3 regions of the Rothia amarae genome follow, and region 2 is predicted to be linked to each of the others. Evidence: riboswitches for the same ligand, from Rfam matches in the RefSeq annotation. Region 2 holds a riboswitch; each other region holds the start of a gene.
What was found. A riboswitch is a leader RNA that binds a small molecule or an ion and turns the genes downstream of it on or off. The one in region 2 is predicted to bind S-adenosylmethionine.
Positions count from the first base shown of each region.

Region 1: another riboswitch for S-adenosylmethionine. It lies ahead of ACFR81_RS09075 (O-acetylhomoserine aminocarboxypropyltransferase/cysteine synthase family protein); the one in region 2 lies ahead of ACFR81_RS04540 (methylenetetrahydrofolate reductase).
Region 3: another riboswitch for S-adenosylmethionine. It lies ahead of ACFR81_RS05500 (nuclease PIN); the one in region 2 lies ahead of ACFR81_RS04540 (methylenetetrahydrofolate reductase).

Region 1 covers NZ_JBHUCN010000014.1:22,018-29,382, forward strand. The annotation lists gene ACFR81_RS09065 (hypothetical protein) at 1-928, opposite strand, end outside; gene ACFR81_RS09070 (S9 family peptidase) at 915-3,110, opposite strand; SAM riboswitch class IV at 3,358-3,473, shown strand; gene ACFR81_RS09075 (O-acetylhomoserine aminocarboxypropyltransferase/cysteine synthase family protein) at 3,589-4,938, shown strand; gene metX (homoserine O-acetyltransferase MetX) at 4,999-6,162, shown strand; gene ACFR81_RS09085 (alpha/beta hydrolase) at 6,178-6,849, shown strand; gene ACFR81_RS09090 (RNA-binding S4 domain-containing protein) at 6,903-7,127, opposite strand; gene ACFR81_RS09095 (glycine--tRNA ligase) at 7,245-7,365, shown strand, end outside.
Region 2 covers NZ_JBHUCN010000008.1:210,615-217,979, forward strand. The annotation lists gene ACFR81_RS04535 (response regulator transcription factor) at 1-696, opposite strand, end outside; SAM riboswitch class I at 1,085-1,181, shown strand; gene ACFR81_RS04540 (methylenetetrahydrofolate reductase) at 1,276-2,235, shown strand; gene metE (5-methyltetrahydropteroyltriglutamate--homocysteine S-methyltransferase) at 2,271-4,604, shown strand; gene brnQ (branched-chain amino acid transport system II carrier protein) at 4,970-6,340, opposite strand; gene ACFR81_RS04555 (PRD domain-containing protein) at 6,522-7,365, shown strand, end outside.
Region 3 covers NZ_JBHUCN010000009.1:145,734-153,098, reverse strand. The annotation lists gene ACFR81_RS05510 (DEAD/DEAH box helicase) at 1-2,757, opposite strand, end outside; gene ACFR81_RS05505 (hypothetical protein) at 2,834-3,697, opposite strand; SAM riboswitch class IV at 3,917-4,059, shown strand; gene ACFR81_RS05500 (nuclease PIN) at 4,090-4,293, shown strand; gene ACFR81_RS05495 (PIN domain-containing protein) at 4,290-4,727, shown strand; gene ACFR81_RS05490 (SDR family NAD(P)-dependent oxidoreductase) at 4,730-5,506, opposite strand; gene ACFR81_RS05485 (cell division protein PerM) at 5,632-7,365, shown strand, end outside.

The DNA.
Region 1 (7,365 bases), on a different contig from region 2:
GAATCACTGGATAATGCATTGAATAATGGGTATGACCGGGGGAAAGAATTTCCTCCACGACGGGATTTTCATAGGCATTGTCATCCCAAAAACAATGACGAATTACTGCGGGTCCCTCGTCGAAAATAAGCAAAGTGGTGACATTGAACTTTGGTCTTTCTGAAGCACCAATTCCAAAGTGATTGACGAAGTCTGGGTTGTCTTCGACCTGTTCTTGTACGTATGCCCGTACATGTAGACGGTGAATCTCCCCTTTAGCGAGAGGGTAAGGGGCTTCAATGACGAGATTATAAATATCATTTTCTTCGTTTTCTGCCCCCGCCTCATACTCGGTAGTAATCTTTTTGAGTTTTCCGCCTTCGACAATTTCAATATCTAAACCAGCGCCTTCAAAGAGCGGATTGAAATATTGCAATTTATCGTGCTCGACCATTACCACCTCAACAAAATCAAATTGCCGAATGAGACCATCTTTATTGATAGTAAGAGTGAGAGTTTCCGAGAGGGTGACGTATTCGCGCTTAGGATCTTGCCGTCGGGCATGGTTGGCATGACGGGAAACAATCGATTTATCGAGGTAGCGGTGATGCACGATAGCGCGCCAGAGTTCATCGGCTTCGGATGCTGTAAAACCAAATGCGGAGATAAATCGCATTGCTGTGCGGTCAGTGAGCATTTCACCTTTGAGCGCACGGCGGATTGAATCCTTGTACTGCTCAGGTGCTATCTCGTGACCGGCGGCATCGGAGAGTTCGTATGCCATGAAGGTTGCCACAGCACGAATGTTGACGCCTTTTCCCCGACGGCGTTGTACGAACTGCCCCCACATATCTCGGTAGGGAGCTTGCATCAGAAGACTTTCGAGAACTTCATGGGGGAAACGGGGAGCAACGGAGTGAGACGCGGGGGCGTATTCAGTTGGACTCATTCCAACCATCCTGGTCGAGCAAGTATGTCAGTGCAAAAGCGTAAATCCAGGCGGTTTCTTTCCACTGCGTGTACCGCCCTGAGCCGCCGCCGTGACCGCCGTCCATCTCAATTTTGAGTAATGGTGTAGGGGAATCGGGTGAAATTGTTTCTCGCAGTTTTGCCACCCATTTGGCTGGCTCAACGTAGAACACACGAGTGTCATTAAGACTGGTCACCGCAACGATAGGCGGGTAAGTTGCCTGGCGGATATTCTCGTAAGGAGTGTACGACTTCATGTAGGCGTAGACTTCAGGGTCTTCGATGGGGTTACCCCATTCTTCCCATTCCAGCGCAGAGAGAGGCAGATTGGGATCAAGAATGGTGGTCAAGGCATCGACGAAAGGAACATCGGCAATAGCCGCACAGTATTTTTCCGGAGCGAGGTTAAGGGTCGCACCTATCAAAAGACCCCCTGCGGATCCACCGTGGATGGCAATACGCTGGGCGTCTACCCAGTCCAGGTGTCCTAAGAATTCGGTGGCGTCGACAAAGTCAAAAAAAGTATTTTTCTTCTGAAGTTTCTTGCCGTCCTGATACCAAGACCGCCCCAGCTCACCGCCACCGCGAATATGGGCGACAACAAAGATGACACCGCGGTCGAGCAGGGATAGGCGGGGAATCGAAAAATAGGGGTCGACCGAGACTTCGTAGGAGCCATAGCCGTACTGCAACACCGGATTTTCTCGGGACTTATCGAGATCAGCCCGATGCACCACCGACAGCGGAATCATCTTTCCATCGCGCGCAGGAGCCCACATCCGATAGGCAAGGTAATCCTCGGAGTCAAAGCCCCCAAGAACCGGCGTCTCTCTGCGTAGAATTAGTGATTCTTGTTCTGGAAAATAATCAAAGATACGGGTAGGAGTTACCCATGAGGTGTAATTAATGCGGACGACGGGCGAATCGACCGAAGTGCTCAGTACCCCGGTAGTGTAAATTTCTTCGGTAAAACCAGCGGGCTCAGTGAAAGTAAGACCGGCGGGGGAATCCGTTACCTTCAGCTGCGCAAGAGCATCTAAAGAAGCCAGGAAAACTTTGACCGTGGTATCTTGGCGAGCAGTTACTACTAGATGGCGCGACGAAAAGGAGACTCCCTCCACACGCACGTCGTCACGATGGGGCATTACCTTAATCCACTGCTGCCGTAAGTCTGAGAATCCTAGCCCGGTGGGCATCGGAGAGAGCACTATCTCTGAGTTAATCGCCTCGAAATCGTGCACCATGATGAGATATTGTTGCCCCGCTATGATGATGGGTTCAACGCTGTATTGCACACGCTCTGTCCGCGGAATCACGACCATCGGTGTGGTACGAAGATTGTCTGTGGGCACCAAGCGAACCTCAGTGAATTCGGAAGAGAACGACGTGAGCACCACATGAGTTCGGTCTTCTGAAAGATTAGCTTCGAGCCACATCCCTTGATCGGGTTCCTTGAAGAGCACGATATCTTCATCCGAGCTGTTGATTTTGTGTGCGCGAATTTCATAGGGGCGCCACGAGTCGTCGACCAAGGAATAGATGAGATAGGTGGCGTCGGCAGTGAGAAAAGCACCAGCAAAAATATCTTCGAGACGATCCGAGCTGATTTCTCCGGTGTTCAGATTCTTGAAGTACTGCGTGTAGCGCTCGTCGCCGGCGTCATCGACGCCGAAGGTCAGGAGCTCACCATCGAGCGAGGGCTCAAAGGAACCAAGCGAGAAAAAAGGTAAATCAGCTGCGAAAGCATTGCAATCGAGCAGAGTTTCTTCTCCCTCTAACTGCTGATTCGATTCAACCAGCGGAGGGGTGAAACGTTCCTCTACGCTTCCTTCTCGAACCGCTGGGACGCGGCACATCAGGGGGTACTGTTGCCCCTCGACCGTGCGTGAAAAATACCACCAGTTGCCCTTACGGGTGGGCACCGATAAATCGGTCTCTAGTGTGCGACCTTTGATTTCATCAAAAATGGTTTGGCGCAATGGTTGTTGCTGGGCGGTAACCTTTTCGCAGTATTCGTTTTCCGCTGTGAGGTAATCGATAACCTCTGACTTCTCTTTCTCTCGCAACCATTCAAAAGAATCGTAAAAAGTATCGTCATGAAAGACTCTGGTAGTCATCTGCTGACGCGCACGAGGCGCAGGCAACGGAGAAAAAGTAGTCATAAGAAGTCCCCTCTAGTTGTGATGCAACCCCATGTTGGGTGTTCATGGCTATATCCCCATTTTAGACGCTATTCAAATAGTTCGGTTCTAGAGCATCGGCGTGCTTTGAGCAAATACATATTTTTGGCACCGCGAATGTTAACTCTATGACAAAATATGACGCCGAAATTCTGAGGGTCAGAAATGTTCGACATAAAACTCTGCCCTCCTTGACCCTCCCTAGCCTCCTTTGGCTAGCATGAAAGCAGGTCAAGAGAACCAGTGTTAAGCCCCAGCTTACTGGTCGGCAACCCTCCTCTCGCGGTGGGGTGCCCTGGGTGATGACCGGGTACACCTCACCGGCGGGGTGTGCAAGCGCGGGACCGATGCCCCATCTTCTTTGGGGACATACCTACCATCAATAATCTTTGTTGCGATCACTAGACACCCTAAAGATTTGGCATGCGGTTCCAACGTCTACAACCTATTTGGAGCAAGCATGACTAACGAACAGAACGCCATACCCACTCCTTCGCAGCCTGAAGGATGGAAATTCGAAACGAAACAAATTCACGCAGGACAAGAACCTGATTCGGCAACCGGCGCCCGTGCCCTACCGATTTACCAATCCACCTCGTTCGTCTTCAAGGATTCAGAGCAGGCGGCTAATCGCTTTGCCCTGGCAGAACTGGGGCCCATCTATACCCGCATTAACAACCCCACTCAAGAGGCAGTCGAAAACCGAATCGCCGCTTTGGAAGGTGGCGTAGGAGCACTTTTACTTTCTTCGGGGCAAGCGGCAACGACGAACGCTATCTTGAACGTGGCAGGAGCAGGCGACCATATCGTCGCGTCCCCTTCTCTTTACGGCGGATCCTTTAACCTGCTCAAATACACCCTGGCTAATTTAGGTATCGAAACTACGTTCGTCGCTGATCCTCTCAATATCGAGGACTGGAAGAACGCGGTGCGCCCCAACACCAAGGCGTTCTTTGGCGAAACGCTGCCTAACCCTCGGGGCGATGTCTTTGATATCGAGCCGATTGCAGAGGTCGCCCACGAGGCAGGCGTACCTCTTATTGTCGATAACACCATCCCTACCCCTTTCCTCTTAAACCCTTTCAAATTTGGCGCAGACATCGTGGTACATTCCGCCACCAAATACCTTGGCGGACACGGAACATCGGTGGGAGGAGCCATCGTAGATTCGGGTAATTTCGACTTTGGGAAAGACCCCGAGAAATTCCCCCTCTTCAACACACCAGATGAGGGTTACCACGGGCTGGTCTACGCCCGCGATTTAGGTAAGAACGGCGCATTCGGCGTCAATCTCTCTTACATTCTCAAAGCGCGCGTAGGGTTGCTCCGCGATTTGGGGCAGTCTATATCTCCTTTTAACGCGTTCAACATAGCAATTGGGCTTGAAACTCTTTCGTTACGCGTCGAACGCCATATAGAAAACGCCACTAAGGTAGCGCAATTCCTCGAAAATCACGACGCCGTGGAATCGGTGCAGTGGGCGGGGCTAGAATCATCGCCCTACTACGAGCTCAAGCAGAAGTACATTCCCCGTGGCCCCGGCGCCGTCCTCGGGTTCACTCTCAAGAATGCTGATTCAGCAAAAGCGCAGAAGTTCGTAGATGCGCTCCAACTCCACTCGCTGTTGGTGAATATTGGCGACGTGCGTTCGCTGGCGGTTCACCCGGCATCGACCACTCATTCCCAGTCCAGCGTAGAAGAACTCGAAGCATTGGGAATCAATCCCGCTTTCGTGCGCCTCTCTGTAGGTATCGAAAATATTGACGATATCTTGGCGGACCTGGAATTGGGATTCTCCGCCGTAGCCTAAAAGTATGTGTGCGCTGACCGGCGTTATCGCGCGCCGTGAGTTTTCGAAGGAGAGAACGTCTTGACGATTGCCCCCACCCAACCGCAGCAGGTGAAAACACCGCAGAACGGGCTAGTTCAAACGTGTGAAATTGGCAGCCTCACCCTAGAATCCTTAGAGATCATTCCCCAGGTCACTCTGGCGTTTGAAACCTGGGGGGAGCTCAATGAACACCGCGATAATGCTGTTCTCATTTTGCACGCGCTCACCGGCGATACACATGTTTCCCGGGCGAACATAACCGAGGATTCCCATACCACCAGCCCCGCCCAAGCGGCGGGCTGGTGGGAGGGGATCGTGGGCCCCGGTTGCGTGATTGATACTGAAAAATACTTTGTTCTAGCTCCCAATATTCTGGGCGGTTGCTACGGCTCTACGGGGCCGTCATCACCTACCCCTGAATCTATTGATTCATCGCGAAAGCCGTGGGGGTCGAGGTTTCCTCTGGTAACAATTCGAGATACTGTCCATGCTGAAGCGCATCTGGCGGATGCCCTGGGGATAGAAACTTTCTACGCCGTAGTGGGCGGTTCGTTAGGCGGCGCTCGCGCTATGGAGTGGGCACTCACTTACCCGCACAGGGTAGAGCACTGTGTCGTCATTGCGTCAGGTCCCTCTGCTACAGCCGATCAGATTGCTTGGGCACAGTCACAAAACCTCGCGATTTCCCTGGACCCGAATTTTGCCGGCGGAGACTATTACGATGGATTACCCCCTGAAGGTGGCTTAGGTCTTGCTCGGCGCATCGCGCACACCACCTATCGTTCAGCCCCTGAACTCCATTTTAGATTTGGCCGAGTGGCCCAACATGGGGAGCGACCACTGCAAAAATGTCAGGCAGGGGAGCGGGGACGCTACGCCGTTGAATCCTATTTGGATTATCATGCGAAAAAACTTGCGGACCGCTTCGATGCCAATAGCTATTTGGCGATTAATAATGCGCTAATCAGCCACGACATCACACGCGGACGGGGCTCCCTGACCACTGCTTTGGCAGCGTCAACTTGTGAATGGAATATCGCCTACGTTGATTCGGATCGTCTCTTTTATCCCTCGGAATCTATCGTCATGGCTGCTTCGCTACCTCAGCCGGGGGAAGCTACGGCGATTCTTTCGCCGTCGGGGCATGACGGGTTTTTGATTGAAACCGATCAGATCGAACGGGTCTTACGCCGTACCTTCTAAGGTAAGCTGGCGAGCATGAATTTCGTTATTGAATACTCCAACCGTCCTGAAGAGCGCGAAGGTACTCACCTGATTCTCATGCTTCACGGGTATGGTTCCAACGAGCGTGACCTCCTGCAGATTGGTGAAATGCTCGGCGGGTCAGTGACCTACGCCGGTCTGCGTGCGCCTCAACCTGTGGGTACTCCGCTGTCCGAGGTAGGGGACACCGCAATCATCCCCGGCGCTGCTTTTGGCTACCAGTGGTATCCCTTGACGAACGCCTTGGAATCGAATCAACGTGCGGTGGAACTTGCGACCGACTACGTGATTGATTTTCTAGAACAGGAAACCACACGTTATGAGGCAGTGACCCTGATGGGGTTCTCACAGGGCATGGCAATGGCGACGTCGGTGGCGCGCCGTCGTCCAGACCTCGTCCATGCAGTCATTGGTTGCAGTGGGTTTGTGATTCCTGACGGTGAAGACTATTTCAAGGATACTGAGTTTAAGGCGAAGAACATGCCAGTTTTCTACGGTCGTGGTGATGCCGATACCGTTATTTCTCCCGAACGTGTGGACTTTGCAACGAACTGGCTCAAAGAGAACGCACAGGTGGAACTGCACGTCTACCAGGGATTACCCCACTCTATTAACCCTGAAGAAGTACGAGATATCGCCCGCTTTATGCAGAAACATATTCTCTAATATTTTAGAAGTCCGCCAAGAGGAGTGCTTGGCGGACTTTGGGGTAGAACATCTTAGTTTTCTACGGTCACCCGTGCAGCGAATCCGTTGAGTTCGACGACGTCGCCGTCGTGTAGCTGCTTTCCGCGTGCTTCTTCAATGTCGCCGTTAACTTTCACGAGACCATTTTGAATGACTTCGCGTGCCTGTGCGCCGTCTTCGACTAGATTTGCCAGTTTGATGAACTGGCCTAAGCGAATCATGTCGTCCCGAATCAATACTTCTTCAATTTCATTCATGCCGCTCATTCTATCGGGTGTGAGCTAACTGTTAGGCTGGAAGTAGCGCAAGAGCGCGCAAGACATTTATCCAACCCCTGCACGTCGTATCCAGCGGCGGAGTACTAGGAGTAAAGCATGGCAGCTAAATCCACCCTTGATAACGTCATCACCCTGGCTAAGCGCCGCGGGTTTGTTTTCCAGGCAGGTGAGATTTACGGTGGTACCCGCTCAGCATGGGACTACGGCCCCCTCGGCG
Region 2 (7,365 bases):
CATAGGTTCTCGACCTGCATCAATTTTCTTGCGCAAGTAGGAGATATAGAGCTCCACAATGTTCGCTTGACCGCCAAAATCGTAGTTCCACACGTTATCGAGAATCTGAGATTTTGAGACCACTCGCTTAGGGTTTTCCATGAGATAGCGCAACAGGTCGAACTGCGTTGCCGTGAGTGAGATGTCTTCTCCACCGCGGGTCACTTCACGGGTATCCTGATTCAGCACGAGATCGCCGACGACCAGCTCGGCGTCGTCTGCTGCCACAACGCCTGAACGCTGTACGAGGCGGTGAAGGCGAATCATGACCTCCTCCATCGAGAAAGGCTTGGTCACGTAATCATCGGCGCCAGCGCCGAGTCCTTCGATGCGGTCGTCAACCGAGTCTTTAGCGGTGAGAAAAAGACAGGGCACCTGCGGGTAAAGTTTCCGCACGCGGCTCAGTAATTCGATGCCGTCGAATCCGGGCATCATAATGTCCAGCACCAGAACATCGGGACGCCACTCGCGTGCTACTGCGAGCGCATCAGGGCCGTTTCCTGCCGATTTAACATCCCACCCAATCATGCGCAAACCTACGCTGACTAACTCTTCGAGCATGGCTTCGTCGTCGACGACGAGCGCGCGGATGGGCGTACCATCTACGTGTTCGAGGGTGGGGAGGTTTTTGGCGATTTCGTGTGCTCTGCTGCTCATGTGTATAAGCCTAGCGTTTGAGAGTGTTATGGAGCTGGTGTTTTGCTTGTTTCTGGGTCTTACAAAGTAACTGCATGCCGGGGGCATAGGTTAAACACAGGAAAGCGGAACAACTCGGCTGAGAACACGCGATTTGCCGATACCTGGCGTAGCGTCGGCAAGCAATCCCTCTCGTCTGCTTCGCTAGCGCTCAGGAAGGCGATTCACGCCAGACCCAGCCAGCTTTCCTCCCGCTACGCCAGGTTCTCGACTTATAGCTCGTCCTCACCCTGCTTTCACATAACTTAATATGACGCTACCTAGACATATTCACTACACGAAGTTACATAGGCACATCTAGGCGTTTTCGCTTGTGAGCCCGTGATGCGCCCATTTATATTGATTCTGTTATCTATCAAGAGCGGCCGAGAGATCTGGCTCTACGACGCTGCAGCAACCTCGCCCGAGCAATCGGGAGAAGGTGCTCCCGCCAGGACCGATAGAAGAATTAGCTTTCTGCTTTTCCATACGTTCGTTCCTCCCCTATAAAGGGGTGGGCGTGTATCTATCGGGCGAATCCATCGAAAGGAAATGCCCTCTATGGCACCTCATACGGCTCTGTCTTATGAGCTTTACCCTCCACGGTCTGTGGAAAGTCGTGACTCTTTGTTGCAAACCATTGACGAGCTTTCGGCTACTTCCCCTGACTATGTTTCGGTGACTTATTCCGGTACTGCCGAGCGTAAGCAACAGACTCTCGCTTTGCTTGATTATCTGGTGCACGAAACCAAGCTGACTCCGTTGGCGCATTTGACGTGCGTGGGGCATTCAGTGGGGGAACTGGAACACGCTGTGCGCCTCATTGTGGGTTTAGGCGTGCGGGGCTTGTTGGCTTTGCGCGGTGATATTCCGGCGGGGGTTTCCCCTGATGCTCTGGAGCTTCCGTTTGCGCGCTACTTAGTGGAGCTTATTCGCCGGGTGGAACGTGAAGATTTTGCGCATTTTGCCGGTGGAAAGCTGTCGATTGGGGTGGCTGCTTATCCGCAGAAGCACCCGGAGTCGGTATCGCTTCTTCAAGATATTGAGATTTTGCTGGCTAAGCAACGTGCGGGTGCTGATTTTGCTATCACGCAGGTTTACTTTGATAACGCTCGTTTTCAGGGACTGTTGGATGCGGCGCAGACTGCCGGGGTGAATTTGCCTATTATTCCGGGCATTATGCCGGTGACGTCGTTGCGCCGTCTCATTCGGCTGTGCGAGTTGGCGGGGTTGGCTATTCCGCTGGATCTTGCCAGTGCGTTAGAGAATGCCGATAACAAGGTGGAGCGCCACAAGATTGGGGTGGAGTATGCGTTGCATCAGTGTAAAGCAGCGCTAGATTCTGGTGCCAGTGGTTTGCATTTTTACACTTTCAACGAGCACCGCGCCGTCCTCGATGTGCTGGAGCATCTCGATATCGCTCCCTATACGTCGCGCTATTTTAGTCCTCTGAAATCTTCTCAGCCGTCGCATTTTTCTACGTCAGACGCCGAATACGCGTCCGTGTCTGCTTCCGCTTAACACTTTTTCATTATCTTCCTGAAAGGTCACTTTTCATGTCAGTCCAGAATTTTCCTGCAGCAACTATGGTTGGTTACCCTCGCATTGGTCGCCACCGCGAACTTAAGAAAGCAGTGGAGGCTTTTTGGAAGGGGACTGCGAACCGCAGTGAGCTAGATGCGCAGGTGGCTGAGGTTCAAAAAGTTAACCTTGCCCGCCTCACCGAACTCGGTTTGAACGCTGACTACGCGATTCCGGCGTCGTTCTCTCACTACGATCAGGTACTCGATACGCTTCGTTTGGTCAACGCGGTTCCTTCCCGTTTTGCCGATGCCCTGGATGAGCGCGGCATCCTACCGTTGGAGGGGTATTTCGACTTGGCGCGTGGCACCCAGGATCAGCCTGCGTTGGAAATGACTAAGTGGTTTGACACGAACTACCACTACCTTGTGCCCGAGGTTGGGGCGCAGACTTCGTTTGAGTTGAATCCTGAGGAGTTGTTCGCTCAGCTTGATATTGCTGAGGAGCAGGGCGTGCGTGTGCGCCCGCAGATTGTAGGTCCGATTACTTTTTTGGCGTTGGCGAAAGCTGAGGACGGCACAGCACCAGACTTCGAGCCTCTTTCTCGTCTCGACGATTTGCTGGCGGTTTATGAGGAGCTTCTGACTCAGCTCACCGAGAGGGGTATGCAATGGGTACAGTTCGATGAGCCTGCACTGGTGGCGGACCATCAGCACATTGACGCCGCCCGTCTGTCCGAATTGGTGTCTAGTACCTACGGTCGTTTGAGCGCGCACTCGCGGCGTCCTGCACTGTTTGTCACTTCCCCCTACGGTGATTTAGCGCAGAACCTTGAACCGCTAGCGCAGTCGGGAATTGAGGCTTTGCATGTGGATAGTGTTTCTGCCGATTACAGTGACCGTCTGCAGCAACTTGCAGAGCAGAACGGTCTGCATCTGGTGGTAGGCGCCGTCAGCGGTCGTAATATTTGGCGTACGGATTTGCGGCAAACGCTGAAGGAACTTGAGGGGTTGAAGGGTATCTCTATCGCTACTTCAACCTCCCTACAACACGTTCCCCATGACCTGAATTTAGAAGAAAGTCTGCGCGAAGACCTCAAAAGCTGGTTGGCTTTTGCCGACCAGAAGGTAGTCGAGGTGCTTACCCTAGCGCGGGCAGTGTTGGAGGGTGAAGATGCTGTTGCGGCAGAGATAGCTACCGCTTCAGATGCCCTTGCCCAGCGCGAGAAGTCCGAGGGTGTTCGAGTTCAAGCTATCCGGGAGCGTGTCCAAGAAGTCACCGCGCAGAGCGGTGCTTTTGAGCGCCCGACCGCAAGCGAGCGCCAGCAAGCTCAGGCTTTCCTGAATCTCCCGCAGATTCCTACCACCACTATCGGCTCTTTTCCGCAGACTTCTGACATTCGCAAGCAACGCGCGGCGTTCCGGGCGGGCACTATCACCGAAAGTGAGTTTGACGGTTTCTTGCGCGAGGAGATTGCCTCGGTTATCGCGTTGCAAGAGGAAATTGGGCTAGATGTACTGGTTCACGGCGAGGCAGAACGTAACGATATGGTGCAGTACTTCGCAGAGAATTTTGAGGGTTTTGATACCACGGTGCATGGCTGGGTGCAGTCCTACGGTTCGCGTTGCACTCGTCCTTCTATTTTGTGGGGCGACGTCAAGCGCAGCGGCGAAGGGTTGGAAGGTTCGGCATTCACCGTTCCGTGGATTTCCTACGCAGATTCGCTCACCGAAAAACCGGTGAAAGGTATGTTGACCGGCCCGGTGACTATTCTGGCGTGGTCTTTTGTACGGGACGATCAGCCGCGGGTTGAGACCGCCCATCAGGTAGCGCTGGCATTGGCGGATGAAATCGCTGACTTGGAAAAAGCAGGAATCAAGATTATTCAGGTAGATGAGCCGGCGCTCCGTGAACTTTTGCCCCTCCGCGCGGCAGAGCAACCGGAGTACCTGAAATGGTCAGTAGGGTCGTTCCGTCTAGCTACCTCACAGGTGGCTGACTCTACTCAGATTCATACCCACCTGTGCTATTCAGAATTCAATGAGGTCTTTGAAGCGATTGACGGTTTGAATGCAGATGTCACTTCCATTGAGGCGGCACGTTCTCGCTTGGAACTGCTTGAGGATCTCCCGGCAACTTTCGACCGGGGCATCGGCCCGGGCGTCTGGGATATTCATTCTCCGCGCGTCCCATCGGTGGAGGAAATCCGCAGTTTGCTCGAACAGGCAGTAGACAGCGTTGCGCCCGACCACCTCTGGAGTAACCCAGATTGCGGATTGAAGACGCGCGGATACGAAGAAACCCGCGCCTCACTAGTGAATTTGGTGGAGGCCACGCGAGCTGTTCGGGAGCAAGTGGCAAAGAAATAAAGAACCTCAGAAAGCTAAAGATTATAAATAATAATCTTTTCATACAGACGCTTAACTAATACATTTTTTAGAAAAAATACCTTTTAGGGTTACCAATGGGTATAAATCAAATAATTTTCTAATAAAACTTGTACCTTCAAGTGTTCTAGAGGTATAGTTATCACGTTGTTTACTACTACACTCGAAAGGGTGTATGCGAGACAAAGAACTGCTGAGATTACTCGCAGTTCACCTTAGACGGGCTCATGTCGGTGGTTGTGGTTCCCCCCGGCATGAGCCTCTCTTCTTTAACTTTGAGCGCATATCAAGCGACCCCGGCAGAAAACTCTGCTGGGGCCGCTTGGTTTTAATAGGGTAAGAAAACTTTAGATGGTCGTATTCTTCACGTCTTTTTCAGGAGATTTCTTGACAGCATCCACGATATATCCGATCACAGCCGCTGCCACAGTGGGAACTATCCAGCCGAGGTCGAGCTCGTGACCGGGTGTCCAACCAATCAGCGGCTCAATGACCGAGCTACCCCAGCCCACCGAGTTGAGCGTGGCAAGAGCTGCCCAGATTACCGATACGACTAGCGCAAAGCGGAAGGTGTATTCCAGGCGCTTACCCAAGGGCTTATCAAGCACAGGCTCCAGCAGGGTCAGCGCAATCAAAGTAATAGCTGAGGGGTAGAGGAACCCGAGAATCGGACCGGCGATAGCCAAAACCGTTGCTAGGCCCATGATGGAGACCGAGAAAGAAATCAGCGTAAACACGATCAACCAACGGCGGTAAGTAATCTTGGGGAACAGCCGCTCAAAGAATTCTGAAGTGGAACTCAGTAGCCCGACGGCGGTGGTCAAGCAGGCAAGAACAACAATCAGTCCGAGGATGAATAGACCTGGAGTGCCCAGGGTCTGCTGCGCCGCAGAAGAAAGCAACGCTGCGCCGTCCTCATAACCCTGCCCATTTTCAATGGAGTGGCCAATCCAAGCCAGACCAATGTAAATCAAAGCAAGAAGCAAGCCGGCGATCAGTGCTGAATAGGTAATGCCCTTGGTCAGACCGTTTTCTTTAGTGAGGCCCTTGAACTGAAGGGATGAAATCAGAATGATGCCGAATGCAAGACCAGCCAGCGAGTCCATAGTGAAGTACCCCTGCAGGAAGCCGCTGACCAAAGGTGCGCCCTGATACTCCTCAATAGCGGGCGCGGGAGTGCCATGCAACTTGAAGAAAGAAACAATAACCAGCAGGAACAGAAGAATAACGAGCGCCGGAGTCAGGTACTTCCCCAGAGTGTCCACGATATTGCTGGGGTTCAGGCAAATTGCCAAAGAGATAGCAAAGAAAACCAATGAATAAATCACAAGCGCCAGCTGGCTATCGATACCGAAAACCGGCGTAATGAACAGCGCGTAGCTCACGGTGGCAGTACGGGGAACCGCGTAGAACGCACCGATTGCTAAGTAGACCAGAACTGGAAAGAGGAAAGCGAACACTTTTCCACCGCGGCTAGCGAGCGCGGTCAGGTCTGAACCACTGCGCACGAGCGCAAAGATAGCGAGGAGGGGCAGTGCTACACCCGTGACCAGAAAGCCAATGAGAGCGGGGGCAAAATTCTCCCCCGACTGTGCGCCGAGCATCGGCGGGAAGATCAGGTTACCGGCGCCGAAGAACATAGAGAACAGCATCAGAGCTGTAACGACGATGATTCCCCCAAACCCTGCTTTTTGGGTGGACGGCGGGACTACACTCATATTTTTCTCTTCTCTAGTGTGTGATGCACCAAATGATGAAACATAAAAACGACTCCGACCATGCTATTAGAAACGAGTGCCATAAGCTCCCCTTGTACAAATAATGAGACATCTATAAAGGACTCCCTGGACTAAACTAGAAGTTTAAGGGCGTTAGTTTAAAGGAGAAAGTGAGGGCTCGTTGCGTATTTCCCGCATCTATAACAACAACGTGGCTCTAGCTACTACTTTCTCCGGTGAGCAAACCGTAGTCATTGGGCGGGGTCTCGCCTTTGGCAAGCGTAAAGGGGACATGGTTGACCCTTCACGGGTTGAACAGACTTTTGTGCCCGAGAAGGGCGAGTCCGAGGAACGGCTCACCTGGTCCCTTTCAGAGATTCCCTCTGATATTCTGGCGATTGCTATCGAATTAGAGTCGCGGGTTAAAGAAAGCGGCAATTTCTCCATTTCTCATTCGTTCGTCATTCCTCTAGCCGATCACCTGAACTTTGCAATGATTCGCGCCCGCGAAGGAGTCACCGTGGAATATCCGCTGGCGCTGGAGGTTTCCCAGCTCTACCCGCGGGAAGTGGAATTTGGGCAGAACGCGCTGGCACTCGTCGGCGAAAAAACAGGCGCGACTCTGCCTGCCGGTGAAGCAATCCCGCTGGCGTTGCACCTGGTGAACTCGCAATTTGCTGTCACCGACATGTCGCAGACCTACCGGATGACCGAAATCTTCACGCAGATTTTTGATCTTATTTCTTCGGTGTATGGCGGCTCTATCGACCAATCGTCTATGAGCGCAGCACGTTTTGTAGCCCACCTGCGCTACCTCTTTGTGCGCACCGAAAAAGGCGGTTCGGGACCTTTTCAGGACGCCGGTTCTGCCACGCTGCTAGAGGCGGTCAAGACGTCGTATCCCCGCGCATTCAGATGCGCCCAGAAGGTTTATCTTTTGCTGGAGATGCAGCTCAATCAAGAGCTAACCCAAGATGAGCTGACCTATCTAACCATTCATATTGCTCGTTTGGCGAAGGATTTCT
Region 3 (7,365 bases), on a different contig from region 2:
GGTGACCGCCAATTTGAAGCGGGCGGGAATGTCCCGGGCAATGCGGTGAGCTTTTGTTTTGGCGTTCTTGACGAACTGCGCCTCATCGAGAATAAGGCCGTTCCAGAGTTGCTGGAAACCAGCGTCTACGTAGGCTTCTTCATCAATGCGGAACAGCGCGTAGGAGGTTACTACTACGTCTGCATCCGCACAGGTGCGAGCCAACGGTTTCTTGGATTTGTTCTGAGACTCATAGATGGTTGCTACGGAGAGTTCTGGGGCAAATTTTTTGATTTCGCGCTCCCAGTTGGGCACTACCGATGTCGGGGCAACTACCAAGAACGGGGCAAAACGTTCGGTTGGCTCGCGGTCTTGGCAGTGCGTCCAGAGTTCTTTGGCGCGGGCAAAGAGGGCGATGGTCTGTACAGTTTTGCCCAAACCCATGTCGTCGGCAAGTATGCCTCCGAGCTCGTGCTCCCAGAGGAAGTTAAGCCACTGAAAACCCTCGACCTGGTAGGGGCGTAGCTCGGCATGTAGCCCTACAGGTAGCTCGGGGGCTGGGCCGTTAGTGACATTCAGCAGGGCGCCAACTTGCCTATCCCACGCATCGACCGTTTCGGTTTCTGCCGCAAGTTCTTCGAGCTCTTCCCACATTCCTACCTGATGGCGGGAAATCTGGAGGGGAGTTTCTTTATCGCGCAGGGAACTGGCTTCACGCAAGAGTTCTTGTAATTTCATGAACTCGGGGCGATCTAACGCAAAGTAGCTGCCGTCGCCTAGCAAGAGGTGAGTTTTTCCGGCGTTGAGAGCCTCGAAAACTTTGGCGAAGGGGACGTACCATTCACCCATTTTGATGGTGATTCCCAGGCCAAACCAATCCCTATCGCCCGTCGAGTCTACTGAAACTGTGATTTCTGGTTGTTCACCGAGTTCTTTGAATTCAGGCACGGTGCCCTCAAAGTCAATGCGCACGCCGTCAATCTCACGGTATCGGGGCAGCGAGTCTTCAAGTAGGGTCCGGGTTGCCCACCCCTCATAGGTATTGCGGGTAAAAGGCACTGCCGGGCGGATGACCTTGACCTCTTTGAGTACGCGGTATTCAAACTTGGTATCGCGGATATCTTGATGGTCTTCGCCTGGGTAACCCAGGGCAGGAAGAATCTCTATCGCGTCTTCGTCAGTATCTTCGGTGGCTAACGGATGGGTGGGATACTCCCAATGCCAAGCGGTTCGAGCAGTATGTGAGTTTTCTTCCTCAAAATTTACCGTCAATACAAGCTGGGGCGAGCGAACAGGGGGAAGCTCAACGCTGTGATTGACCGTATGTAGGTGAACCGTGCGAGAGAGGACAGGGTAGTACTCCGCAAAGAAACTCTCTTTATCCCGGGCGGGAACTTCGATGGCGCCAGAGATCGCCAATGATTCGGCTACCGGATCGAGCGGATCGGCGAGGGGGATAAAGACGATATTGGTTGCCTCATTCATCCACTCGGGTCGGGCGGGGGAGCCCTCTGCCGGCGTCGTTTCTTCGAGAGATTCTTCCACCAGATCTAAAGCTGGCTTACGGGTGATACTCCACTTGGCGGATTCGGCAGATTGCACGTAGCGTGCCTGTGCTCGACCCCCTAACGCCACAAAACCCATGCGGGGTTCGCCCAACTTGTGGCAGTGCTCAGCAGGAATGGAGTATCTGCCCCAGCGCAGAACGGGGTTGAGACTCAAACCGGTGTCATCGGTTTTACCCGCCTCTGCAAGAGGTTCCACCAGTAGCTCCACCGACGTCGCATCAGCCAGAGAGAAATTTATTTCTTCACCGTCCAGCAAAATAGGCAGACCGATGGCTCGGGCTTTTTCGAGTACCCGCCACAGGAGCGAGGAATTGACTGCAGTCAAAGACACCCAATCGCGGTGGGAAGTATATGCCGACTGCCAGGGGCGAACCACTGAATAGAATTCGGCAAACCAGCGTTCATGTTCGGGGTAGAGAGTATGACTACTCATACTCCGCGAAAGGTCCCGTTGGAAGTTCTCCCAGCTCAAACCGCCTTTAATCCATTTGCCGCGAGCACCCATCATGAGTGGTCTTGCCTGGATACTTACCTGCGGGATTTTGGACTTATTACCTAGCGTAAATTTTGTTCCTACGTGAAAGGAAAGATCCAGAGCCGCCGATGCTCTGCGCGCGTGATCGCTACCAAATTCGGGGCGAGCTGCCAACGTATGCGATAGCGACCGCCTCCACGCGGGAACCTTTGAGAGTTTCTCCTCGTTGAGGAGCGCCAAATCTTCTAAATTTTCTGCAGAATCTTCAGCGCGGTTCTCTAGTTGAGACGCCGCGTAGACCCCGAATTTTTCTAACCGTTTCTTGAAGTCTTCAGGAACCTGCGGAGCGCCGTCGCCATCGTGCGTAGGGGTGGAACGCCAGGTGGGGGACAACGATGTCAACGCCTTACGCGCCTTATCTGCCCGGTCAATGGCGGTGAGCATGAGCGCTACCGCGTGTTTGCAATCAGTGCGTACTGGGCACGTGCATCGTGCAGAAAATGCTAGTGAACCGGGAGTTTTGACTGCAGGAAATGTGATGTTGGTGGAATAAGGGGTGACATCGTTGCCTGTCACCACACCGGTGAGCATCCGCGCGTCGTCATCGTAGTTATACCGTGCTACGTTGCCCGCCCGCATGTACTTCTGCCCGCGTGAATATGCCCCGTGCCCTACCTGACGAATAATCTCAGCAGCCGTGACGGGGATAGCGGGAAAAGCAGTCGAATCGCTCATAGTCTCTTCCGTATAAGGGCCAAACGGTTAACTTAACCAGATTAGCCGAGAACAATTCTTCGTGGTGAAGTGCTACCTATGATTGTTCAGAATTTGCTGTCTGCGAGCGTCCACCGCGGGGAGCCGAAGAGTGCTTTTCCGCTTTATCTACGGCGATGCGGTGAATGAAATCGGTAGTTTCCATCACGTTGGAATCATCATGATGTCCGGTTGTTCTAAACCAAGTGCTTACGAGAAAGTTGTCTACCTTGGTGACTCGTAAACCAAAGGCATCTCCAGAGTATTGGCCGCTCAAACTCGTCAAATCAGGGTTGCTGGGAGCTCCGCTGGGAGTGGGATTTCGATGTATCTCAAAAGCATCTTCGCTACCGGGATAGAGCTGGGTCAGGGCTTCTGTGCAATCGGCGGAGTTCTTTTCTAACGTGGAAATGAGCTGCTGGGCAGCTGTGGCATCTGCTACAGAAAATACTGAAATATACCCTGAAAGCTGGTCTATCCCATTCTGTCCCAGAGCAATACGACGGCGTTCGCCTTTTTGGATAGTAAATTTTCCACCGGGGGTGCTAAATAATCCCAGCCCCAGCTGCTCGTAGGCTACGCATTTTTGGTTGACCTGTTCGGCAAGAAGTGGGTTATCCGACATCAGCTGTTTTTGAGTTGCTGGGATGCGGGTTGAGGTTTTTTGCCACTGTTTTGCGTTAAAGTACTCGGTTGTGGGGGAGGCCATGAGGTAGGGGATAGTTTTTTGTACCCTGATGTCATTTTGAGTGGGTAATACGGCATCGGGATTTTCTTCTAGGACTTCGGTGAGGCTTTTGGTTTCATCCGGAGCGTTCTGGTCGGTGGCGACGGGAGAGCATCCTGCCAAGGCAAGCGTTGCGGTGGCAGAGAGCGCTATGAGACGTCGGGAGAGAAACTTTATTGCGTTATTGGATAACATGTAGGGCTTCCTTGGCGGGCAATACCTCAATGGGGGGGATTTATCAAAGACATGGGTCTTTGGAGGTGCAGAGGAGGTGAATGATTGAGAACGAAAGTTTTTTCGCCCTCAATTTTTACCCTTTTCACATTTTAGGGGATGGCTTCCCTCCCGGGTAAATCAATTTTTTTCTGGGACGGTATTTTATTTTCAGAAACGGTGGGTTATGGTTTTAAACAGCTTCAAGAGTTTCAACTGACAAGCTCCGACTTTAGTTGAACGCCAACCCCATGTTCACGGGTGGCTCGGATGACGAAGCGGTCTGTATTCGCGTTGTTAGCGCGTTTGCTACCAACGCAGGCTGGTACAGACAAGAGCACTTCGAAAGGAATGCGCGAAGGCGCAGTGTGGCTATGACTACCACCGCTCGACCCCACGAAACTATTCAGAAGAACCTCAGCACCGTTGCGGTGACTGCTCGTGGAGGCTACTCCGCAGTTTCTATCCAGGATTACACCCGCATCTCTAATGAGCGTTCGGAATTTCTCAACTTTTTGCTGACCCCAAATCCATCAGGGGTTCCTGCCACTGAATATGGCGTACTTCAGGTCGCATGAGCCAGTTTTCCGGACTCCTTCTTGACTCGGATGTGCTGGCGGAAATCCGCAAAGCGACTCCTGACCCGAAGGTGGTAGCTTTTCTGCGGCGTAACTCCTATAAAGTTCTCTACATTTCGGTGTTAAGCTTGGGCGAGCTTAAAGGACTTTACCCCTATACGGAAACAGAACGCTGGCTCAGCGAACTGGTAGATCGTTTTGGGGAGCACGTTTTAGAAATCGATGAAAAGGTTTCGTTGGAATGGGCTGGTCGCCAGGCTGAGCGGGGATTCCACGCGGTAGGTTCTGAGAGAACCGTGCCGCTCCCCACCGCGGCTTTAGAGGGGCTCATCTGTGCAACGGCTCAAGTGCACCAGCTGGAGATTGCCTCTTCCAAAGCAGAGGTGTATCAACGGTGGGGTGTTCAGGCGACTAATCCTTTTACTGAAGAATAACCCTAGTAATTGCGGGTTCGCTCAAGCGCTTTTCCAATGATTTTCTGGGGAAGTAGGGCATTACTCCATCGCATAATCTTGTAGGGCGCCGACGGCACTACTGCCGCTTTGCCTTGAATATTCGCTGTAATGGCGGTGCGAGCAACCTGCTCGGCGCTCAGCCAGAATACCCCTGGCACCTGAGGCTCAGAAACCTCCATAACACGGTGAAATTCTGACCGCGTTAGTCCGGGGCAGACGGCGGTGACACTTACCCCGCGGGTAGCATACTGCAAATTTGCTGATTCACTGATAGACACCAAAAACCGTTTAGCTGCAGAGTAGGTTCCACCGGGAGTAAAGGCAGCAACAGATGCGACGTTGATGATTCGCCCCCGCCCCCTATCAACCATGGGGCCCAACGCCGCGTGCATCAGTGCCAGCGGAACTTTTGCCAAGACCTCCACTTGGTTGAGATGACTCTGAACGCTTGCTGAAAGAAAGTCTTTGCCTAGACCAAAACCAGCGTTGTTGACCAGAATTTCTACGGGGTTCGTCTCCTGTTGAAGACGCGAGATGAGGCGCTGGACGTCGTCGCCCTTCAGCAAATCTGCCGGGAGAATCTCTATATCTATATCGGAGGTCCTCAACTCGTGAGCGAGTTCTTCAAGTTTCTCGACCCTCCGTCCACTCAGCACTAAAGAGTATCCCCGTGTGGCGTATTCACGGGCAAAAGCTGCGCCAATTCCAGAGGACGCGCCGGTGATGAGAACATAAGGCATAGATGAAAAACTACTCATCTCTCTAGTTTAGGGATGAGAACCTGAGAGCTTGCTGGCTATTTTCGAAAAATGTGGATTCAAATCGTGCTCAAAGCGACTGCCAGCTACACCTGAGGGTGCAGTTCGTGAAAAGATAAAGGACGATGAACACCACTTCCAAAACCCCGCCGAAACGTTCGCTCCCTATGCCTCTTTGGATGCAGGGGGCTATCGAACTGTTAATGACTGCTGTACTTTCGTTCGCGACCGTGCTCATTTTATTGGTGGCAGTGTGGTTTGCCGGCGGGTTTAATGACTCCTCTTTGCTGGGTGTCTCACAACTTTCCAGCCAGATTTGGTTGCTGATTCATGGTGTTCCACTGGATTTGAATATTCCCCAACACGGTTCTTTCGCGGCGGTATCTGGCACGTTCAGCCTTATTCCGTTGGGTCTGACTCTTGTGCCGTTGGCATTGTGCTTTCGGTCTGGACGACGGTTGGCGCAGGCATCCTATGAAGGCCAATTTTGGGTTCCCCTGGTATCGGGCAGTCTCACCTATCTGGCGATTTCGTTGGCGTTAAGCCTGTTTTCCTCGACTGCTACAGTGACCACCCATCCTTTACTGGCTTTTCTCATTCCGCTCTGGGTGGTTTTGCTGGGAACGATTTGCGGTGCCTGGTTTGAATCGCGCTCTTTGGCTCGCATGATTGGTGTGAATGCGGCTGAGTGGGTTGGTAAATTTAGTCAGTATTCCAGGTGGGCTGGATCTTACGTGTGGGCGGTTTTGCGTTCGTCCTTGGTTGCTTTGCTGGCTTTTATTGCCGGGGGCGCGCTACTTTTTGCGCTCACCGTTCTGTATAACTGGAACGATATTCTTGCGGTTTACCAGCTTCTCAGTGCTGGGGCAGTGGGGGACACCGCTGTGACTCTGCTTCAACTCGGCATTGTTCCTAACCTGATTATTTGGGCGATGGCGTGGAGTACCGGCGCAGGGTTCTCGTTTGGCGAGGGTACCATTGCCAACCTTTCGCAGACTTCAGTGGGGGCTATGCCCGCTCTTCCTGTGCTGGGGGCAATTCCGCAGCCCATTGACCCTTTCTCTTATCTGGCGGTGCTGGTTCCGATTCTTGCGGGTGCTCTTGCTGGATGGTGGTTCTTCCGCGCCGGTGAAAATCATTTTGATGAGTGGGTTTCGCTGAAGATTCGTTTCCGCTGGTTATCAGCTCTCCTTTCTACGTTATGCCTGGCTGTATTTATCGCTGTCCCTACAGGCATCATGACGGCGGCGGTGGGCTGGTTCGCTCACGGTTCTTTGGGTCTAGGCAGATTCACTCATGTGGGTCCTACCCCCTGGTTCTTTGGATTACTGACGGCGCTGTGGATAGCTGTAGGCGTACTGTTGGGGTCGATACTGGCACCGATGATTGAACCGGATAACAGTAAAGAACTGGATCGATTTGCTGGCGAATCGCGCGAGAATAAGCGCCGTCTGAAAAAAGAACAGAAGAAGGCTAAAGCTGCGCAAAAGGCCGAGAAAAAGGCAGCGCGCTCCGGTTCTAAGGGCTCGAAAGCGGCAGATTCAGTGGCTACAGAGACTGAATCTGAGGACGTTTTTGTTCTCGACGAAGCCGAAGAATCCCCAGCAGACTCAGCCCAGCAGCAAGATGCAGCAGAGTTAACGTCCACTGAGGCAAATGTTTCTGCAGACTCCGCCGAAGAAGGAGAAGTTTCCGCCGAGAAAGATTCAGCAGTAGAACCCGCCGCACTAGAACCTGCACAGCAATCTGAGACTTCAGAAAATCTAAACCAGGGGAGCGTTCGCGCTGAAGAATCAAAGGCGGCGCCAGAGCAACCTAAGCTGGCTCGCGGCGCGGTGATTCGCCGTCCTAAATCCCTC